3 regions of the Arthrobacter sp. zg-Y916 genome follow, and region 2 is predicted to be linked to each of the others. Evidence: riboswitches for the same ligand, from Rfam matches in the RefSeq annotation. Region 2 holds a riboswitch; each other region holds the start of a gene.

Region 1 (5,983 bases), on a different contig from region 2:
GGGGGCGCCTGGACGACGGCGTTCCCGCTCTCCCGCAGCGCAGCGGCCAGCTCGGAAAGCGAACGCGCGAAGACCAGCCCGGCACCGATGCGGTCCAGGTCAAAAGGCCCGCTCTGATAGCCGGCGGCAGACGGTCCAGGAACACTCACCCCACCATTCTCCCCTCCCGTGCGTACCGTCCCGTGCACCTCCGCCACGGCGGGACGGTGATCTGAGGTGAGCTGCTACCTGCGGAGCGCCTTTCGGGCCGCCTGATTGCCCAGGAACTGCACGAGCTGCACCAGGACGATGATGACTGCGACGGCGGCCCAGGTGACCACCGGATTGAACTGCCGGTAGCCGTACTGGATGGCGAAGTTGCCCAGTCCCCCGCCGCCGACGTAGCCGGCCACTGCGGACATGTCCACGAGGGCCACGAAGATGTAGGTGTAGCCCAGGATCAGCGGACCAAGTGCCTCCGGAATGAGGATCGTGAAGATGATCCGCCGCCGCCCGGCACCGATGGACCGCGCTGCCTCGATGACTCCGGGCTGCACGGTGAGCAGGTTCTGCTCCACGATGCGGCTGATGCCGAATGCTGCGGCAAGCGACAGCGTGAAGATGATCGCGTTGTTGCCGATCCCGCTGCCGGTAACGGAGCGGGCCAGCGGCTGGGCCGCGGCCAGGAAAATGATGAAGGGGATGGGCCGGAAGATGTTCACGAGGACGTTCAGCGTGCCGAACACCGCACGGTTGGCCAGCAGCGCTCCCTGGCGCGTCGTGTAGAGGCCCATGCCGATCAGCAGTCCGCCGATTCCGCCGAACAGGAGGCTCAGGCCCACGATGTAGAGGGTCTCTCCGATAGCAGTCCACAGCTGCGGGGTCAGGGGTATGAGGTCTTCCATGTCAGTTCAGCTCCGTCACTTTGATGCCGTGCCCGACGGCGGCAAGGGCGCCGTCGATCGCCTGGTCGGCGCCCTTGAGCGCCAGCGTCAGGTGGCCGAACGCGCGGCCGGAAATGTCATTGATGCCGCCGTAGACCAGTTCGAACTCCACTCCGGCGGCTGCCAGTTCAACGAACACGTCCGACTGGGACGCGCCGCCGTCCCGGAAGGACAGGGTGACCATTCTTCCCTCGTGCCTGTTTCGCAGCGTCGCCAGGTCGGCCGCTGAAGGAACGCCCCGGACCACAGTGGAAACGAACTTCCGTGAGGATTCCTCGCGGGGGTTGGAAAACACCTCGAACACTTCACCCTGTTCCACGATCCGTCCTCCGTCCATGACGGCGACCTTGGTGGCCAGGTTCTTGATGACGTCCATTTCGTGGGTAATCACCACGATCGTGATGCCCAGCTCGCGATTCACCCGGCGCAGCAGTTCCAAGACCTCATGCGTGGTCTCCGGGTCAAGGGCCGACGTGGCTTCGTCTGCGAGGAGGATCTTGGGCGACGCTGCCAGGGCGCGGGCAATGCCCACGCGCTGCTTTTGCCCGCCGGAGAGCTGCTCCGGGAAGTTGTCCGCCTTGTCCGTGAGTCCCACGAAGTCCAGGAGCTCGGCGGTCCGTGCGGCAATTTCAGCCCTGCTCCGGCCCGCTACCCGCAGCGGATAGGCCACGTTGTTGCGGACGGTTTTGGAGTTAAAGAGGTTGAACTGCTGGAAGATCATCCCGATGTCCAGGCGCAGCTGCCGCAGCTGCCGCTCCGGGACGCCCGTGACCTGCCGGCCGTCGACCGTGATGTCGCCGGAGGTTGCAGTCTCCAGCGCGTTGATCAACCGGACCAGGGTGCTTTTTCCCGCTCCGGAGTAGCCGATGATTCCGTAGATTTCGCCGGCTTCGATCTCCAGGTTGATGTCCCGCAGCGCCGTGACCGGCTCTTCGCCCCGGCGGGCGGGCGGGTAGGTCTTGGACACGTCGCGCTGGGAGTTGCGGGCGTGGTTTCCCGAGCCCCCCCCCCCCCCCCGCCCCCCCCCCCCCCCCCCCCCGGGACGCGGTGGAACGGGCAGGAACTAGTCCAGGTTTTCGATGTCCTGCTGGACCTCGGCGAGCGAATCGCGCAGGTCCTGGACCGGGACCTTCAGGAATTCGGCGGTGTTGCCTGAAGCCTCCTGGACACCGTCCTGGACAGCCTGCGTTTCCTGGTAGATCTGCACGAGCTTGAGGTAGGTCTCGTTCTCCTCCTCGCCGGCACGCGCTGCGAAGATGTTGACGTACGGGATGGCCTTGGGATCCGACGGATCGTCCTGGGCAATGGCGTCTTCGGCCTTGAGGCCCGCGTCTTCGACGAAGTCGTTGTTGACGATCGCTGCTGCGACGTCGGGAAGCGACGTGGGGGTCAGGGAAGCCTCGAGGGTGGTCACCTTGACCTTTGACTTGGCTTCGTCGAGGTCGTCAAGGGTCGCGAAGACGCTGCCGCCGTCCTTGAGGCTGACCAGCCCGGCTGACTGCAGCACCAGCAAGCCGCGGGCCAGGTTGCTTTCGTCGTTGGGCACCGCCACCGTCGAGCCCTCGGGGATGTCTTCCACCGAATCGTACTGGGTGGAGTACAGGCCCAGCGGGTAGATGGCCGTGGAGCCAATCGGTGTGAGGTCTCCGCCGCTGGCAACGTTGTAGCGGGCCAGGTAGATGATGTGCTGGAACTGGTTCAGGTCCAGTTCGCCCTCGGTCAGTGCCGGGTTCGGCTGCGTGTACTCGGCAAAGTCAACGATTTCGACGTCGATGCCTTCCGCCTTCGCGGCCTCGCTGTAGGTGGCCCAGTACGGATCGCTGGCTCCAACCACGCCGATCTTCACAGTGCCTTCGTCCCCGGAGGCTGAGCCGCAGGCGGCCATCGTCAGTGCCAGGAGCGGGGCGGCTGCAATCGCCAGGATTCTGCTGAGTTTCATGGTGTGGCTCTTCTCCCAAAAGGGTCCGCGGCGCTCCGCGGACAAGGTGGAGGCGCAGGCCGCTGGAGGGCAGTGCCGGCGCCGTACTTGCCTCGCGGAAAGTCTCCGCCGAGGCCGAATCATCACCTGGAGCACCCCGCTACGACGAGAGGGTTGCTGTCCAGCCGGCCAGGGCCATTGGCTGGAACTCTTGATTCCGTCCCTAGGCTAGGAACATCTGGGCCACGTAACCAAAACGCGCCTGCTTTATGACGACTTATGCAGTGGCACATGACATCCTGCGTAACAGGACGTCACGGAACCAGCCCCGGGCGGGGCCTTGGAAACCGGGAGAAAGGGAGAAAAGGAAGCCATGAGCGAAGCGCGGGATCTGACGGCAGCCGATATATGCACTCTGGCAGCACGGCACGGACTCGCCCTGGAACCAGGCACCGTCCGTTTCAACGAAGCCGGACTGGATTACCGGGTCGCTTTCGCCTCCGCACCGGACGGCGGGGACTGGGTACTTCGGATCCCACGGCGCGCGGACGTTGCCGCCGGCCAGGAACGCGAGCAGGCGATCCTGGATTTCGTGCGTCCGCGCCTTCCTGCAGCGGTTCCGGAATGGAAGATCCAGAGTTCGGACCTCATTGCCTATCCCCTGCTTCCGGGCAGCCCGGGGCTCACGGTGGACCCGGACAACCAGCCCGAATGGCACTTTGACCCGTCGGATCCGACGTACCTCCACTCCCTGGCCGGATTGATCGCGTCGCTGCACGGGATGGACGCGGCGGCCGCGGCCGCCGCGGGCATCCCGGCCGAGACTCCCGACGGCGTCCGCCGGCACTGGTCGAAGGGACTGGAACAGGTGCGCGCCGAGTTCCGCATCGCCCCGGAGCTGCTGGCCGGCTGGGAACAGTGGCTGGCCGATGACCGGCTCTGGCCGCAGCGGACGGTGCTGACCCATGGGGAGCTGTATCCCGCGCATCTGCTGCTCGATGACGCCAAACGGATCGTCTCCGTATTGGACTGGACCACGGCGAAGGTGAGTGACCCGGCCCTGGAGTTTATGTACGTGCACCTCATCTCGCCGGGTTCCCTCGACGACGTGGTCCGCTGGTACCAGGACGCGACAGGGCTCACCGAGCCGCACCTTGCCGAACGGTGCACGGCGCTGATAGCGGCCGGCCCGTTGAACTACGCGCTGTTTGCCCTCGCCTCCGGCGAACCCGCGCACCGCGAGACAGCCTCCGCGCAACTGCTGCCGTCCTAAGTCAGGACTGTTCCGCCGGAGTCTCTGATTCCTCAGGCGCGTCGCCGTCCTCGGGGGCGTCGCCGTGGTGGCCGCCGCGGCCGTGGCCTCCGCCCTTGCCGCGGTCGCCGTCCCGATCTTCCCGATCACCGCGGTCACCGCCATCGGCCCCGTCGTCGTGCTGTCCGTCTTCCCGGCCTTCGTCGGCCTGGCCGTCAGCATTCTCCTTGCCGGGCTTCGGATCATCCCCGTCCTGGGTGTCCTGCCGATCCGGCCGGGCTTCGTCACTGCCGCCGTCGCGCTCCTGGGCGTCTTCGGGCCCGCGCCGTTCCCGGTCGCCGCCGCGGCCCTGGTCCTGGCCCTGCTCCTGTTCGGACGTCACCGATGCAGTCTCCATATTGTCCCCAACGGCCATACCCGTGAAGAACGTTCCGGCGAGCAGGCCGGCGGCGGCCAGACCGCTGGCGGTCCAGATGATGACCTTCTTCGCTTTGCTCCCAATCGCCACGATTGGTGACACCTCCCTTGAGTTTGGATATTCCTACGCCATCTATCCAACGCCGCGATTCTTCGAGGATTCTTAGAAGCCCCGTGCGGATAGGGGCAGCCGCACCACCAGGACGGCGCCCTGGCCTGTTTCCGGTTCAGCGCTGACTGATCCGCCGAACCGTGCGGCGATTTCTGCGACCAGCGCAAGGCCCAGGCCGTAGTGCCGGGTGTGCCCTGCCGGGGCCGGGCGTACCGAGGAGAAGCGGTCGAACAGTGCTCCGGCGAGCTCCGGCGGCAGCCCCGGGCCGTCGTCTGCCACCGTGACCACGGCGTCGCGGTTCCGCGCGGCTACGGAGACGGTAACTTCCGTCCGCCCGAAATCCAGAGCGTTGGACAACAGCGCGGTGAAGACCCGTTGAAGTGCCGCTTCGTTGCCCAGGACAAGCACCGGCACGTCCGGCAGTTGGGTGTGCAGGGCAAGGCCCCGGTCGGAAAAGGCGGGGCCGAAGGCGGCGGCTGTCTGCCGGGCAACGGCTGCCAGATCCACCTCTTCCAGCGTCCCGGGCTTTCGCGGATCCGCGGCAACAAGCAGGTCGTCCAGGATTCCGGTGAGGACCCCTGCGTCTGCCACCACCTCATCCAGCCCCTGAATGAGGCGGTCCAGCTCCCCGGGAGACGCTCCGCCTGCCTGCCCCGCGGCGCGCCGGCGCAGCAGCTGGGCCCGGGTGCTCAGCAGGGTCAGCGGCGTGCGCAGTTCATGGCTGGCGTCAGAGACGAACCTGCGCTGCAGCTCGAGGGCGCGGGCCAGCGGGCGCATGGCAGCCCGCGCGGCCAGAACTGAAAACAGTGCCGCCACCGCTGCCGAACCCACCACGGCCGCTGTCAGCGCGAATAACAGGCGGTTCAGCTGGTTCCGTGTTTCCTGTGTATCCACGGCGGCCTGGACAACCCGGCCGCGCCTCTCCTGCGCCGTCAGCACGCGGTAGGTTGTGCCGTCTGCCTCCACGGTTTCTTCGATGCTGCCTGCTCCTGCCGCAACGGCCGACAGCGAGCTGGCCACCGGCAGGCCCGAAGGCACGTCCCGGGAGACTTCCAGCCTGCCGCGGTTCAAGACCGCCAGGAAAACGTCCAGCGGAGCATCACGCGGGTTATCCAGTTCGACGGCGGCCTCCAGCCGCTGCTGGAGGGCTTCCTCGCTCCCGGCGGCGGCGAGGTAGTAGACGACGGCGCCGGCCAGCGAGAGCAGCACCACGATGAGCGCGGTGAACTGGACCGCCAGCCGTACCGAGGCCCGGCGGAGTTCACTCCGTTCCCCGCGCAGTGCCCTTGCCACGGCAGACCTATTCCTGCCGGCCCAGGCGGTAGCCGATCCCCCGGACGGTCAGGACCGCGTTCCTGCCC
Region 2 (5,983 bases):
CTGAACAAGTCATTCACGCTTCAAGGCTACCGCCCCGCCGAGAGGCCACTTACGGCTCTTTTCAGCGCTGAAACGAGCCGTAACTGGCCTCTCGCGGGTCAGAGCGTGACGGAACCGTCGATGCAGGTGACCGACTCGCCGCCGATCCAGATCCGGCCCTCCCGGGTGAACACCCGCACCAGGCCGGAACGGTGGACGGCTGTGCCCTGGGTGACGGTGTAGCGTTCTTCGGCGATGCCCTGGCCGATCAGCCATTGGGCCAGGCCTGCGTTGAGGCTGCCCGTGACCGGGTCCTCCGAGACACCCAGGCCGGGCGCGAAGGCACGTACCTCGAAGTCCGTCTCCGCCGATTCGGGCTGCGGGCCTATGACCCCCACCCGGAGGCCGCCAATCGCTGCATGGTCCGGCGTCAGCGACAGCACCGTTTCGGCGTCAGGGAGCAGCAGTCCCAGCCAGCCCGGACCGTTGTCCACCCACTGGTGGCCCTTGACCTGGTCCGGCCGCAGGCCCAGGGCGGCTGTGACCCTGGCCAGAATGTCCTCTTCCACGGGTCCGGTGCGGATCAGGCGGGGCGCCGCGAACGCAGCGAGGCCGGCATTGACGCGCAGGGGAACCAGGCCGATTCCACATTCCTGGACCACGAGGCCCGGTTTCATCGGGGTGTTTCCCGCTTCCGTCCAGGCGTGGCAGGTGCCCAGCGTAGGGTGCCCGGCGAACGGTATCTCCCCTCCGGGCGTGAAGATCCGGACCCGGTAGTCAGCCTCGTCCTGGATGGCCGGGAGCACGAAGGTCGTCTCCGACAGATTCGTCCAGCGGGCAAACTGCTGCATCTGCTCGTCGTCGAGGCCCTCCCCGTCCAGCACTACCGCAAGCGGGTTGCCCTGGTACGGCTTGTTGCCGAAGACGTCTACCTGTTTGAACCAGCGTTGTCTCATGCGGACACTGTAATGGCTGGCCGGGGCGGTACCGTTCCTATTCCCGTGTCCGTTGCTGGCTGGGATCGGCGCATGAACAGAGCGCCCGCCGGGAGGAAAGCAGCCGGAACTGCCGCCGTGCTGCTTGGCGGGTCCGCGGATCCTCGATTTCCTTGTTCCGTTGTGGGCCGGCAGCGGGCTGGCTGGCGGATAAGCGCCCGAGGACCGTCACCGCGGCGTCCGGCGCCCTGCTCTATGCCGTGAGCTGTCTCGGCTACGCGCTGGCCGGTTCCTTGTCCGTTGCCTTCGGCGCAGCGATCCTCGGCGGTGTGGGCGGGGCCCTCTTCTGGGTGTCCATCCGCGCCCTTGCCGCAGAGTTCCCGGACCGTGACTCAGGTTCCATGGCTGGCCTGCTCTCTTCCGAAGCGTTTGGTCGTGCTGCTTTGCGCTCCGCGCAGGCGTCCGACGTCGCCGGAAGATGATCCCGGGCCGGTCCAGGACGCGCCGCCGCGCTCTGGGTACTCACCAGCGTTTCCTGGCACTGCTGCCGCCGATGTACGGGGAGGTCGCCGCGGAACTGAACCCGCGCCGCCTCGGCCGGGCGATGAGCATCCTAGGCAACGCGGGCCAGCTCGGCTCGGCCATTGGTTCGCTGCTGGCGGGCTTCCTCTACGCCGGGGGCTCCTGGCTGGCAGCCTGCCTGGTCTTCGCTGCAGTTCTGCTCGCTGGAGGTGTGCTGGGACCGTTGGCGCTGGCGAAGATAGGCGTCCGGGACCGTCCCGGTTCGGCCGCGGCGGACACATCCCTGGAGCTGCTGCCGGAATAGCGGGCGCGCCCTAAGACAGCCCGTTACGAACTGTTGCGGCGTGTGTACGCCTCACAGCGCGGGTTTGCGCGCGGGATACCGCGCCCCTAGATTGGTAGCCAGAATCAAGAGTTCCAGCCAGAGGCCCTGGCCGGCTGGACGGCAACCCTCTCGCCGTAGCGGGGTGCTCCAGGTGACGATTCGGCGGCTCCGGCGGATTTCCCGGTGCCGCAAGTACAGCGCCGCATCCGGCTCCTTGCCGCAGGCTGCGCGTCAGGCAGAGGAATCTTCATGGCACTCGAAACCGATCTCCAGCCAAATGCACTGCGCCAGGCCTTTGGGCGCTTCCCGTCCGGAATCGCAGCACTCTGCGCCGAAGTTGACGGCGCCCCGCAGGGAATCGTGGCCTCCTCCTTTACTGTCGGGGTGTCCATGGATCCGCCCCTGGTGATGTTCGCCGTGCAGAACACCTCCCGCACCTGGCCGGTACTGCGTTCGGCGGGCCGGATCGGAGTGTCCATCCTGGGCACGGGGCACGACGGCGTCTGCCGCCAGATCGCTTCCCGGGACGGCGACCGGTTTGCAGGCCTGAGCCTGCACGAAGCAGAGACCGGTGCACTGTTCCTGGACGAGGCAGCGCTCTGGCTCGAATGCTCGGTCGAAAACGAGGTTCCGGCCGGGGACCACGCCGTCGTCCTGCTTCGGGTGCACGGCTATTCCACTCACGACGGCGCCCATGAGCCGCTGGTCTTCCACGGTTCGGCGTTCCGCAATCTGGCTGTCCCTGCCTTCGCCTGACCAGCCTCAAACTCACAGAACTCATATAGACTCATCGAGCCCGCGCAAACTCACAAAGCACACAGCGACTCACAGGAGTCTGTCCGCATGGAAAACCCGTTCCGACCTTCCGCCGGGGCCACTCCCCCGCAAATCCTGGGACGGGAGGGCGTGCTGGATGAGTTCCAGTACGGACTCCGTTTGGGGTCCGGCGCCCCCGGCCTGCTGACGATCTTTACCGGTGCACGGGGCATCGGCAAGACCGTCATGCTCGGCGCCGCACATGACCTGGCCCGCGAAAGCGGCTGGGCTGTCATCTCCGAGACCGCCACGCCGGGATTCGTCGGCCGCATTGGCGAATCGATGCGCCGCCTGGCCGAGGAACTGGGGGACGGGCCCAAGACCCGCCGCATCACCGCCCTCGCAGCTGCCGGTTTCAGCATTACGACCCAGCTGCCGCCCGAACGGCAGGTCGCGTGGCGCGGTGTCGGGGAGGAACTGTTGACCCTCCTGGACGAACACCGCACCGGCCTCATCATCAGCGTGGACGAGATCCACGCCGCTGACCGAAGCGAGCTCGCGCAGCTTGCCGCCAGCGTGCAGCATTTCATCCAGGCCCGGCTGCCGATCGGACTGGTCTTCGCGGGGCTGCCAGCGGCAGTTTCGGATCTGCTGAACGAGGGCGTGGCGACGTTCCTGCGCCGGGCCGACAAGATCGACCTGCATGCCGCTGCTGTGCGGGAGGTTGAAGAGTCCTTTGCTTCAACCTTTGCCGGCGCCGGCTTCCAGATCAGCCCCGATCTGGTGAGCCGCGCCGCACAGGCGACCGGCGGCTATCCGTTCCTGATCCAGCTGGTGGGCTACTTCCTCTGGCGGGAGGCGGAGACGCAGGCCGGCCACCTCGGAACGGATGCCGTCCAGCGGGCCATAGACGCAGCCCACCGGCGCAACGCGCGCACCGTCATTGAGGCAGCCCTGGCGACGGCGTCGGCCAAGGACCGGGAATTTCTCTCAGCCATGGCGGTGGATGACGGCCCGTCCCTGGCCGGCGACATCGGCCGCCGCCTTGGCGCGAAAACCAACCTGGTGGCCAACTACCGGTCCCGGCTGCTGGCAGCCGGACTTATCGAGTCCACCGGACACGGCAAAGTGGACTTCGCCATCCCGGGCCTGCGGCAGCACCTGCGCCGTCAGGCGGGCATGAGCGCTCTACCCGCAGAACCCTAAAAAGCACAGACGCTTAAAGCACAGAGCCCGGCCGCCTAAGTGGCGGCCGGGCCCTTATGCAGGCTGGGTCGGGCTAGGAAGCGGGAGCCTCGGCCGGCTTGTCCTGCTTCTTCTCCGGCTTGAAGTCGACGCCGGCTTCCTTGCGCTGCTGGGCACTGATCGGCGCCGGAGCGGAGGTCAGCGGATCGTAGCCGCCGCCGGACTTCGGGAAGGCGATGACGTCGCGGATCGAGTCGGCGCCGGCCAGCAGGGCCACCACACGGTCCCAGCCGAAGGCGATGCCGCCGTGCGGCGGAGCGCCGTACTTGAAGCCTTCGAGCAGGAAGCCGAACTGCTCCTGGGCGGTCTCCTCGGAGATGCCCATGACCTTGAACACGCGTTCCTGCACATCGCGCTGGTGGATACGGATGGAACCGCCGCCGATCTCATTGCCGTTGCAGACAATGTCGTAGGCGTAGGCCAGGGCCGAGCCGGGATCCGCGTCGAAGGTGTCCATGAACTCGGGCTTCGGGGAGGTGAAGGCGTGGTGCACCGCAGTCCACTCGCCTTCGCCTGCGGCGACGTCACCGGCGGCAACGGCCGCGGCGGCGGGCTCGAACATCGGGGCGTCAACGATCCAGACGAAAGCCCAGTCCTTCGGATCGATGAGGCCGGTGCGGTGGCCGATTTCAACACGGGCAGCGCCAAGCAGGGCCCGCGCCGAGGACGCGTCGCCGGCGGCGAAGAAGATGCAGTCGCCGGGCTTGGCGCCGACCTTCTCTGCCAGGTTTTCGCGCTCGAAGTCGGTGAGGTTCTTGGCGACCGGTCCGGTGAGGGTTCCGTCTTCCTGAACCAGGACGTAGGCCAGGCCCTTGGCACCGCGCTGCTTGGCCCATTCCTGCCAGGCATCGAGGGTGCGGCGGGCCTGCGAGGCACCGCCGGGCATGACCACGGCGCCGACGTAGGGTGCCTGGAAGACGCGGAAGGTGGTGTCCTTGAAGAACTCGGTGAGCTCGGTCAGTTCCAGGCCGAAGCGCAGGTCCGGCTTGTCCGAACCGTAGCGGGCCATGGCATCGGCGTAGGTCATCCGGGCGATCGGGGTCTGGATCTCGACGCCGATCAGCTTCCAGAGTGCCTTCACGATCTGCTCGCCGAGGGCAATGATGTCATTCTCTTCGACGAAGCTCGCTTCGATGTCCAGCTGGGTGAACTCCGGCTGGCGGTCGGCGCGGAAGTCCTCGTCGCGGTAGCAGCGGGCAATCTGGTAGTACTTCTCGAAGCCGCCTACCTGCAGGAGCTGCTTGAACAGCTGCGGGGACTGCGGCAGCGCGTACCAGGAACCGGGTGCCAGGCGGGCAGGCACCACGAAGTCGCGGGCGCCTTCCGGGGTGGAACGTGTGAGGGTGGGGGTTTCGATTTCGACGAAGCCCTCGCCGTGCAGCAGTTCGCGGGCTACGCGGTTGGCCTCGGAGCGCAGGCGCATCGCGGCGGCCGGGGCCGGGCGGCGCAGGTCGAGGTACCGGTGGCGCAGGCGGGCCTCTTCGCCGACCTCTACGTGCTCGTCGATCTGGAACGGCAGCGGATCGGAGGTGTTCAGGATGACGACGTCGTCGGCAATGACCTCCACCTCGCCGGTGGCCAGCGCGGGGTTCTCGTTGCCTTCGGGGCGGCGCTCGACCTTGCCGGTGATCTGCAGGACGTACTCGTTGCGCAGGCCGTGGAAGACGTCCTCTTCACGGACAACAACCTGGGCGACACCGGAGGCATCACGCAGGTCGAGGAAGGCCACGCCTCCGTGGTCCCGGCGGCGGGCTACCCAGCCGGCCAGGGTGACGGTCTGTCCAATATGCTCGGCCCTCAGGGAACCAAGGGCATGTGTGCGCAGCACAGCAGTCCTTTCAACTTCGATTGGTTGCGGAAACCACCTGTTTCCGCCCATTGTGAGTAGAGATCTTCTTTGAGTTTACCGGTGATACCTTCTGTTCCCGGCCAAGGGCAGACTGATCGGAGGATGAGTGTCCGGCAACGCTGCCATGCACCGCCCGCTGGGCGGCTTCGACGCGACGACTGCCGGCATCGGATCCATCGTGGGCGCCGGAGTCTTCGTCGTCTTCCCCGCGGCCGTGGCTGCGGACGGCGGCCCGCTGGCGTTGCCGCTGGCGATCGCCGCCGTCGTCGCCTATGCGTGCGGCGTCGCGATTTTCCAGATCAGCGCGGCGCTGGATGAGGGCCAGGCCAATTACGACGACGGCGGCACCCGGGCGGCGCGGGTCATCCTTGG
Region 3 (5,983 bases), on a different contig from region 2:
GACCGCCGCTGCAGCGGCCGTATTGACGCCTCCGTAAACCACCAGACCGGCGCCTCCTATCCAGCTGAGGACCCGGATCACGCCGGGGAACGGAAACCGGCCATAGGCTGCTGCCAGCGGTATCACGGCTGCCGCAGCCTTCAGCAGCGCCGTCCCGGCGAGCAGCAGTGCTGCTTGCAGCGGCACGTCCTTTGCGGCCTGCACGGCGAACTGTCCCACCGTGGCGAGCAGCCAGCGCCCGCCGAGCGCCCAATACAGGCTGAACCCGGCATGGATCAGGCCGAGGGCGCAGGCAGGCCAGAGGAAGAACCGGCCCCGGGCGGGCCGGGTCCGGTGCCGGCGCTGCGAGATGCTTCTGCGCATCCTTTTATGGTGCCAGCATGCCGCGCCGGCATCGCTGCTTAGGCGAAGAAGTCCTGCTCCAGGACGTCCTTGAGCTGCAGGATGTCAGTCAGGAACCCGTCGTGGCCTATCGGAGCACTGATAACGTGCACTCTGTTGTCTCCGGGCAGCGCTGCTGCCAGTTCATAGGACTGTTCCGGGAAGTACAGCCGGTCCGAATCCACGGCCGCCACGAGGAACTGTGCCTGAGTGGCCGCGAGTGCTTCGACGAGGCTGCCGCGGCCGCGGGCGACGTCGTGGCTCATCAGCGCCTCGGTGAGGATGACGTAGCTGTTGGCGTCGAACCGGTCAGCCAGTTTCCGGCCCTGGTGGTCCAGATAGCTCTCCACCTGGTAGCGGCCGCGGCCGGCTGGAAGCGCAGCACCCAGCGGGTCCTCTCCCGGCTGCGGCGTCCTGCCGAACCGATATTGAAGTTCAGCCTCTGACCGGTAGGTGATGTGCGCGATCCTGCGCGCCAGTCCGAGTCCGGCGAGCGGAGCGCATCCGTTGTAGTAGTCCCCGCCGTTGTAGTCCGGGTCCAGCCGGATGGCTTCGATCTGGGCCTGGGCGAAGGCAATCTGCTCCCCCGTGCTCGCCGCCGTCGCCGCTATCACCGCGCACCGTGCCACCCGGGCAGGTTCAGTCACTGCCCACTCCAGCGCGCGTGCGCCGCCCAGCGATCCGCCCAGCACAGTGTGCCAGCGGCGGATGCCCAGCTGGTCCGCCAGCCGCGCCTCGGCCCGAACCGAGTCCCGGATGGTGACGAACGGGAAACGGGATCCCCAGGGCAGTCCGTGGGGATCCGCCGACGCCGGGCCGGTGGAGCCGTAGCAGCCGCCAACCATGTTGATGGAGACCACGAAGAAACGATCGGTGTCCACGGTCCGCCCCGGCCCCACGAGGCCGTCCCACCAGCCCGGTTCCTCGGTGCTGCCCTGCGCCACGTGGGTACTGCCGGTGAGGGCATGCGGAATCAGGACGGCGTTGGAGGCGTCACCGTTCAGGCGGCCCCAGGTTTCGTAGCCCAGGACGACGTCGGGCAGGCGCCCTCCGGTCTCCAGTTCGAGTTCACCGATCGAGGCGTACTGCAGCACCCCGTCGAGAGTGTGGACGGGGTGCTGCGCTGCGGGTGGATACGTTGTCACGCTGTACTTCATGCTCCCTTGGCGGCGCGGAATCCGGCATCGAGGTCCGCGATGATGTCATCCACGTGCTCCAGCCCGACCGAGAGCCGCACCAGGCCCGGACTGACTCCCGCTGCCGCTTGGGCCTCCGCCCCCAGCTGGCTGTGGGTGGTCGACGCCGGATGGATCACCAGCGAGCGGACGTCGCCGACGTTCGCCACGTGCGAGTGCAGCTGGAGCGCATCGACGAAGCGCTTGCCCGCTTCAACGCCGCCGTCGATTTCAAAGGACACGATCGCACCGGTGCCGCGCGGCCCGTACTTGCGCCCGCGTTCGTACCACGGGCTGGACTCCAGGCCTGCGTACGCGACGGAAAGGACGTCGTCGTGCGCCTCCAGCCATTCCGCGACGGCGACTGCGTTCTCCACGTGCCGCTCCAGCCGGAGGCTGAGGGTTTCCAGGCCCTGGCCGATCAGGAAAGCGTTGAACGGAGATACTGCCGAGCCGAGGTCGCGCAGCAGCTGGACCCGTGCCTTGAGGATGAACGCCAGGTTGGCGCCAAGTGCACCGTTGACCCCGAGGTCCCGGGCATACACCAGGCCGTTGTAGCTCTCATCAGGGGTGTTAAAGCCGGGGAACTTTTCCGGATCGGCTGCAAAGTCGAAGTTGCCGGAGTCCACGATCACGCCCGCCATCGCGGTGCCGTGCCCGCCGAGATACTTGGTGGCGGAGTGCACCACGATGTCCGCTCCCCATTCGATGGGACGGATGAGATACGGGGTGGACAGGGTGTTGTCCACGATCAGGGGAATGCCCGCCTCATGCGCGACAGCGGAGAGTCCTTCCAGGTCCAGGACGTCCTGGCGCGGATTGGAGACAACTTCGCCGAAGAAGGCTTTGGTGTTGGGCTGTACGGCTTCGCGCCACTGGTCCAGGTTGTCCGGGTCGGCGACGAAGGTGACGTCGATGCCGAACTTCTTCAGCGTGTGCTTGAAGAGGTTATAGGTTCCGCCGTACAGGCTGGGGCTGGCCACAATGTGGTCCCCTGCCTGGGCCAGGTTGAGGATCGCGTAGGTTTCCGCGGCCTGCCCGGAGGCAAGCAGCAAGGCCCCAACACCTCCTTCCAGGGAGGCGATGCGGTTCTCCACTGCTTCCTGCGTGGGGTTGCCGATCCGGGTGTAGATCGGAGCCAGCTCTGCGAGCGCAAAACGGTTCGCTGCAGCTTCCGCGCTGGGGAAAACGAAGGACGTCGTTTGGTAGATGGGAAGGGCACGGGCGCCGGTGGTGGCGTCGGGCTCCTGTCCTGCATGGATCTGGCGGGTTTCGAATGACCAGTTGGCAGACATGTTGCTCCCTTAATGACCAGGGGCCCCACAGGTACCGATGCCGGAAGAACTCCGGTACCAGACGTGTGGCCCGCGCTTGCCGGACACCCTTTGTGGTGTCCAGCCAGGTCTTCACCCGGGGCACCCCACCGCGGTTGGAGGGTTGCCGGCCAGCAAGCCGGGGCTATCTGCTGGCACTCATGACCTGTACCTATAGAACCAACGGAGCCGGAGTTGCGCAACCCATATGACGCAGCGTGAATCCGGGAAAAATCCGCTGATCCAGATACCTTTTGCGGAGCTAAGGCTTGCCTTGGTCGAGACACAGGTCACAACGTGCCAAGATGTTCGCATGCGCCTGGATCATGTTTCTTATGCCTGCGAATCCGACGGCCTGCTGGCCACCACGGAACGTATTGCTTCTGCCCTTGGAACCGACTTCGTCAAGGGCGGGGTGCACCCCCGCTTTGGCACCCGGAACATGATCATTCCGCTGGCCAACCACCAGTATCTGGAAGTGGTTGAGGTCCTGAACCATCCCGCTTCCGACAAGGCACCCTTCGGCCAGGCCGTCCGTGCACGCTCCGAGGCAGGCGGCGGCTGGATGGGATGGTGCGTCGCCGTGGAGGACCTCGCACCCTTCGAAGAACGGCTCGGCCGCTCCGCCGTCCCCGGAAACCGTAAGTTCCCCGACGGCCAGGAACTGACCTGGCAGCAGATCGGCATCAACGGCCTGATCGCCGACCCGCAGGTCCCGTACATGCTCCGCTGGGATGAGGACAAGGCGGACCTGCACCCCTCCCGTGCCTTTGCCGGCACGGTCTCCCTGGAATCCCTCACCATTGCCGGCTCCGCCCAGCGCGTCACCGAGTGGCTCGGCCAGCCGGTGGAGAAGCCGCTCGACGGCCTTGACGTCACCTGGGTCTCCCCCAAGGGAACCCCCGGCATCATGTCTGTGACGTTCGGGACTGACAAGGGACTCGTCGAGATCTAGTTCTGCATTCGCACCGGTTTGCGACACATGCACCGGTTTGCGACACACGCACGTCCCCAAACCGGAGCGATCTTCACAGGTCCGGATTGGCCCCGCGGCGCCGTCTTTGGCCCCCAGGCGCTGCGGTCCCCTCCGGCGATGGAAGTACCCCTGCACATTTGGACGCCCGCCGGCTCGGGACACCCATTGGGTGGGGATGTTCCTCCGCTTCGGGACTGCCCTGCCAGTTTGGGACAATCCTGCGCGGCACCGCGGCCGGAAAGTCCCAAACCGGCAGGCCCGTCCCAGACTGCAGGGTTTTCACTGCGGCTGCACTCCAATTAAGGACTGCACCCCTGCGAAGGACAGCTCTGCACAGGGACTCCCCACCACATGGGTTTTCCACAGACAGCCTCTTCCATGACCAAACCAGGTAATGGCGGAGCACGGTTGGCACATGTCGATGAACTTCTTGTTTTCAGCAGAGGCCGACCTGGACGGACAGTGCCGCCGTTCACTCGCACGCAGGTGCACCTCCGGGGAATTGATTCGCCTGCGGCAAGGTATTTATGTCAAGGCATACGAGTGGCGGAACCTCGCTCCGTGGGAACGTGAACGCACCCGGCTAGCCGCAGCCGTTCAGGGCGGACAATCCCAGCGGGTACTCATCCAGCAGTCCGCAGCGGCCATCTGGGGAATTCCGACCATCGGCTCATCTCCGCAGATCATGTTCCTCGCGCCCGGCGATACGCACGGACGCAGCCGAGGAGACCTTCGCTGGGCTGAACGCCGGTTGCTGGAACCGGTCACGTCCGTGGACGGACTAGCCGTCACCGGCAGAGCCCAGACCGTGCTGGACATGGCCGCTAATCTGCCCTTTGAACGCTCCGTCCCCGCAATGGACCACGTCCTCCGTCCGGATGTCCGCCGTGCGCTTCCTCCGATGGCGAAGGAAGAGCTCAGGGATCTGGCGCAAGGGCTGCGGGCCCATACCAAACGCGCCCGTGCCCTGCGCGTCATCGACTTCGCTGACCCCCGCTCCGAATCTCCGGGGGAATCCTATTCCCGGGCCCTGCTGTATCGCTACGGCTTTCCGGCCCCAGACCTGCAGCACCAATTTCGCTCCACCGGTGGCCAGCTGTTGGGCCGAACGGATTTCTTCTGGGAGGAGCAGAATCTGGTTGGGGAGTTTGACGGCGCCATTAAGTACGGTTCATCGCTCAACGGCGGGGAACTTCAGGCCCAACAGGCACTCATCCGCGAGAAACGGCGAGAGGACGCTATTCGGGCTACGGGTGTCCGATTCGTGCGCTGGACGTGGGCCGAGGCCAGCAGACCATCCATGCACCCCGATGGATTGGTGGCGTTGCTGGCTCGAGCCGGACTCCCTCGCTCACGCCGAGCCGTCACGAACAGGGCGAGCACCCTGCCGCCTGCCGCGCGCAAGGCGTCCTGAGAACTTCCGTGCCGGGCCAGCAACGCCACGCACCGGAATTGAACAACGCGGAACAACCCCGGTGCAACCAACACAATCCGGATCCGGAACCGATTAGCCCGCAAAGGCACGGCAAAGCTCAGAGTTCAGTTCACGGACGACGGCCGGATCCACCTTCAGCACCCGGCGGTCGTAGGTGAGCAGGCCGTTGACCTCATCCTCGACGTCGGTGAGCTGGGTGTAGACGCTGGCAGCGAGGCCTTGGCTGACGGCGGGAAGGATCTGGGTCCGGTGCAGGTTGGAGTAGGCATGGGCGAGCTCTTCGGACGTGCGGAGGGTCTTGCCATAGCCGAAGACCTTGCTGTTCCAGGTGTGCCCGTCCAGCGGAAGGCTGAAGCCGCCGTACTCGGAAAGCACGATCGCCCTGGGGTCTCGCTGCCAGCGCTTCCGGATGTGGAACGGCACGGCATAGACGTGGAGGCTCTTGGCGTCTCCCGCACCCTGGTCGTGCCAGCCGCTGGCGTGGTCGATGCAGCGGGTAGGGTCCAGTGCGCGCAGCTCGGCGGCGATCGCAGCGGCGTCGAACTGTCCCCAGCCTTCATTGAACGGGACCCAGAGCGCGATGCTGGGCACGCTGCGAAGCAGGTCAACCGTCTCCCGCATTTCTCGCCGGAACGATTCCCGCCCCGCGGCATCACTGCGGCCGAACTTCGCATACCGCCGGTCGCTCCGGCTCCCCCGGCCG

Evidence for each region. A riboswitch is a leader RNA that binds a small molecule or an ion and turns the genes downstream of it on or off. The one in region 2 is predicted to bind S-adenosylmethionine.
Region 1: it holds a riboswitch for S-adenosylmethionine, as region 2 does, so the genes downstream of both, LOC59_RS06805 (MetQ/NlpA family ABC transporter substrate-binding protein) here and LOC59_RS08125 (flavin reductase family protein) in region 2, are expected to answer to the same signal.
Region 3: it holds a riboswitch for S-adenosylmethionine, as region 2 does, so the genes downstream of both, LOC59_RS10290 (bifunctional o-acetylhomoserine/o-acetylserine sulfhydrylase) here and LOC59_RS08125 (flavin reductase family protein) in region 2, are expected to answer to the same signal.

Annotation. Positions count from the first base shown of each region.
Region 1 is NZ_JAJJOD010000002.1:315,812-321,794, reverse strand. Features, by position in the region: gene hrpB (ATP-dependent helicase HrpB) at 1-149, opposite strand, end outside; gene LOC59_RS06815 (methionine ABC transporter permease) at 225-884, opposite strand; gene LOC59_RS06810 (methionine ABC transporter ATP-binding protein) at 886-1,890, opposite strand; gene LOC59_RS06805 (MetQ/NlpA family ABC transporter substrate-binding protein) at 1,987-2,862, opposite strand; SAM riboswitch class IV at 2,941-3,058, opposite strand; gene LOC59_RS06800 (macrolide 2'-phosphotransferase) at 3,215-4,114, shown strand; gene LOC59_RS06795 (hypothetical protein) at 4,116-4,601, opposite strand; gene LOC59_RS16745 (sensor histidine kinase) at 4,674-5,915, opposite strand; gene LOC59_RS06785 (response regulator transcription factor) at 5,923-5,983, opposite strand, start outside.
Region 2 is NZ_JAJJOD010000003.1:243,044-249,026, forward strand. Features, by position in the region: gene LOC59_RS08105 (replication-associated recombination protein A) at 1-17, opposite strand, end outside; gene LOC59_RS08110 (PhzF family phenazine biosynthesis protein) at 99-935, opposite strand; gene LOC59_RS08115 (hypothetical protein) at 1,088-1,396, shown strand; gene LOC59_RS08120 (MFS transporter) at 1,393-1,740, shown strand; SAM riboswitch class IV at 1,843-1,962, shown strand; gene LOC59_RS08125 (flavin reductase family protein) at 2,011-2,517, shown strand; gene LOC59_RS08130 (ATP-binding protein) at 2,605-3,723, shown strand; gene aspS (aspartate--tRNA ligase) at 3,797-5,590, opposite strand; gene LOC59_RS08140 (APC family permease) at 5,718-5,983, shown strand, end outside.
Region 3 is NZ_JAJJOD010000006.1:22,540-28,522, forward strand. Features, by position in the region: gene LOC59_RS10280 (DUF3995 domain-containing protein) at 1-363, opposite strand, end outside; gene metX (homoserine O-acetyltransferase MetX) at 402-1,538, opposite strand; gene LOC59_RS10290 (bifunctional o-acetylhomoserine/o-acetylserine sulfhydrylase) at 1,535-2,851, opposite strand; SAM riboswitch class IV at 2,919-3,036, opposite strand; gene LOC59_RS10295 (VOC family protein) at 3,183-3,824, shown strand; gene LOC59_RS10300 (hypothetical protein) at 4,261-5,259, shown strand; gene LOC59_RS10305 (glycoside hydrolase family 2 protein) at 5,353-5,983, opposite strand, start outside.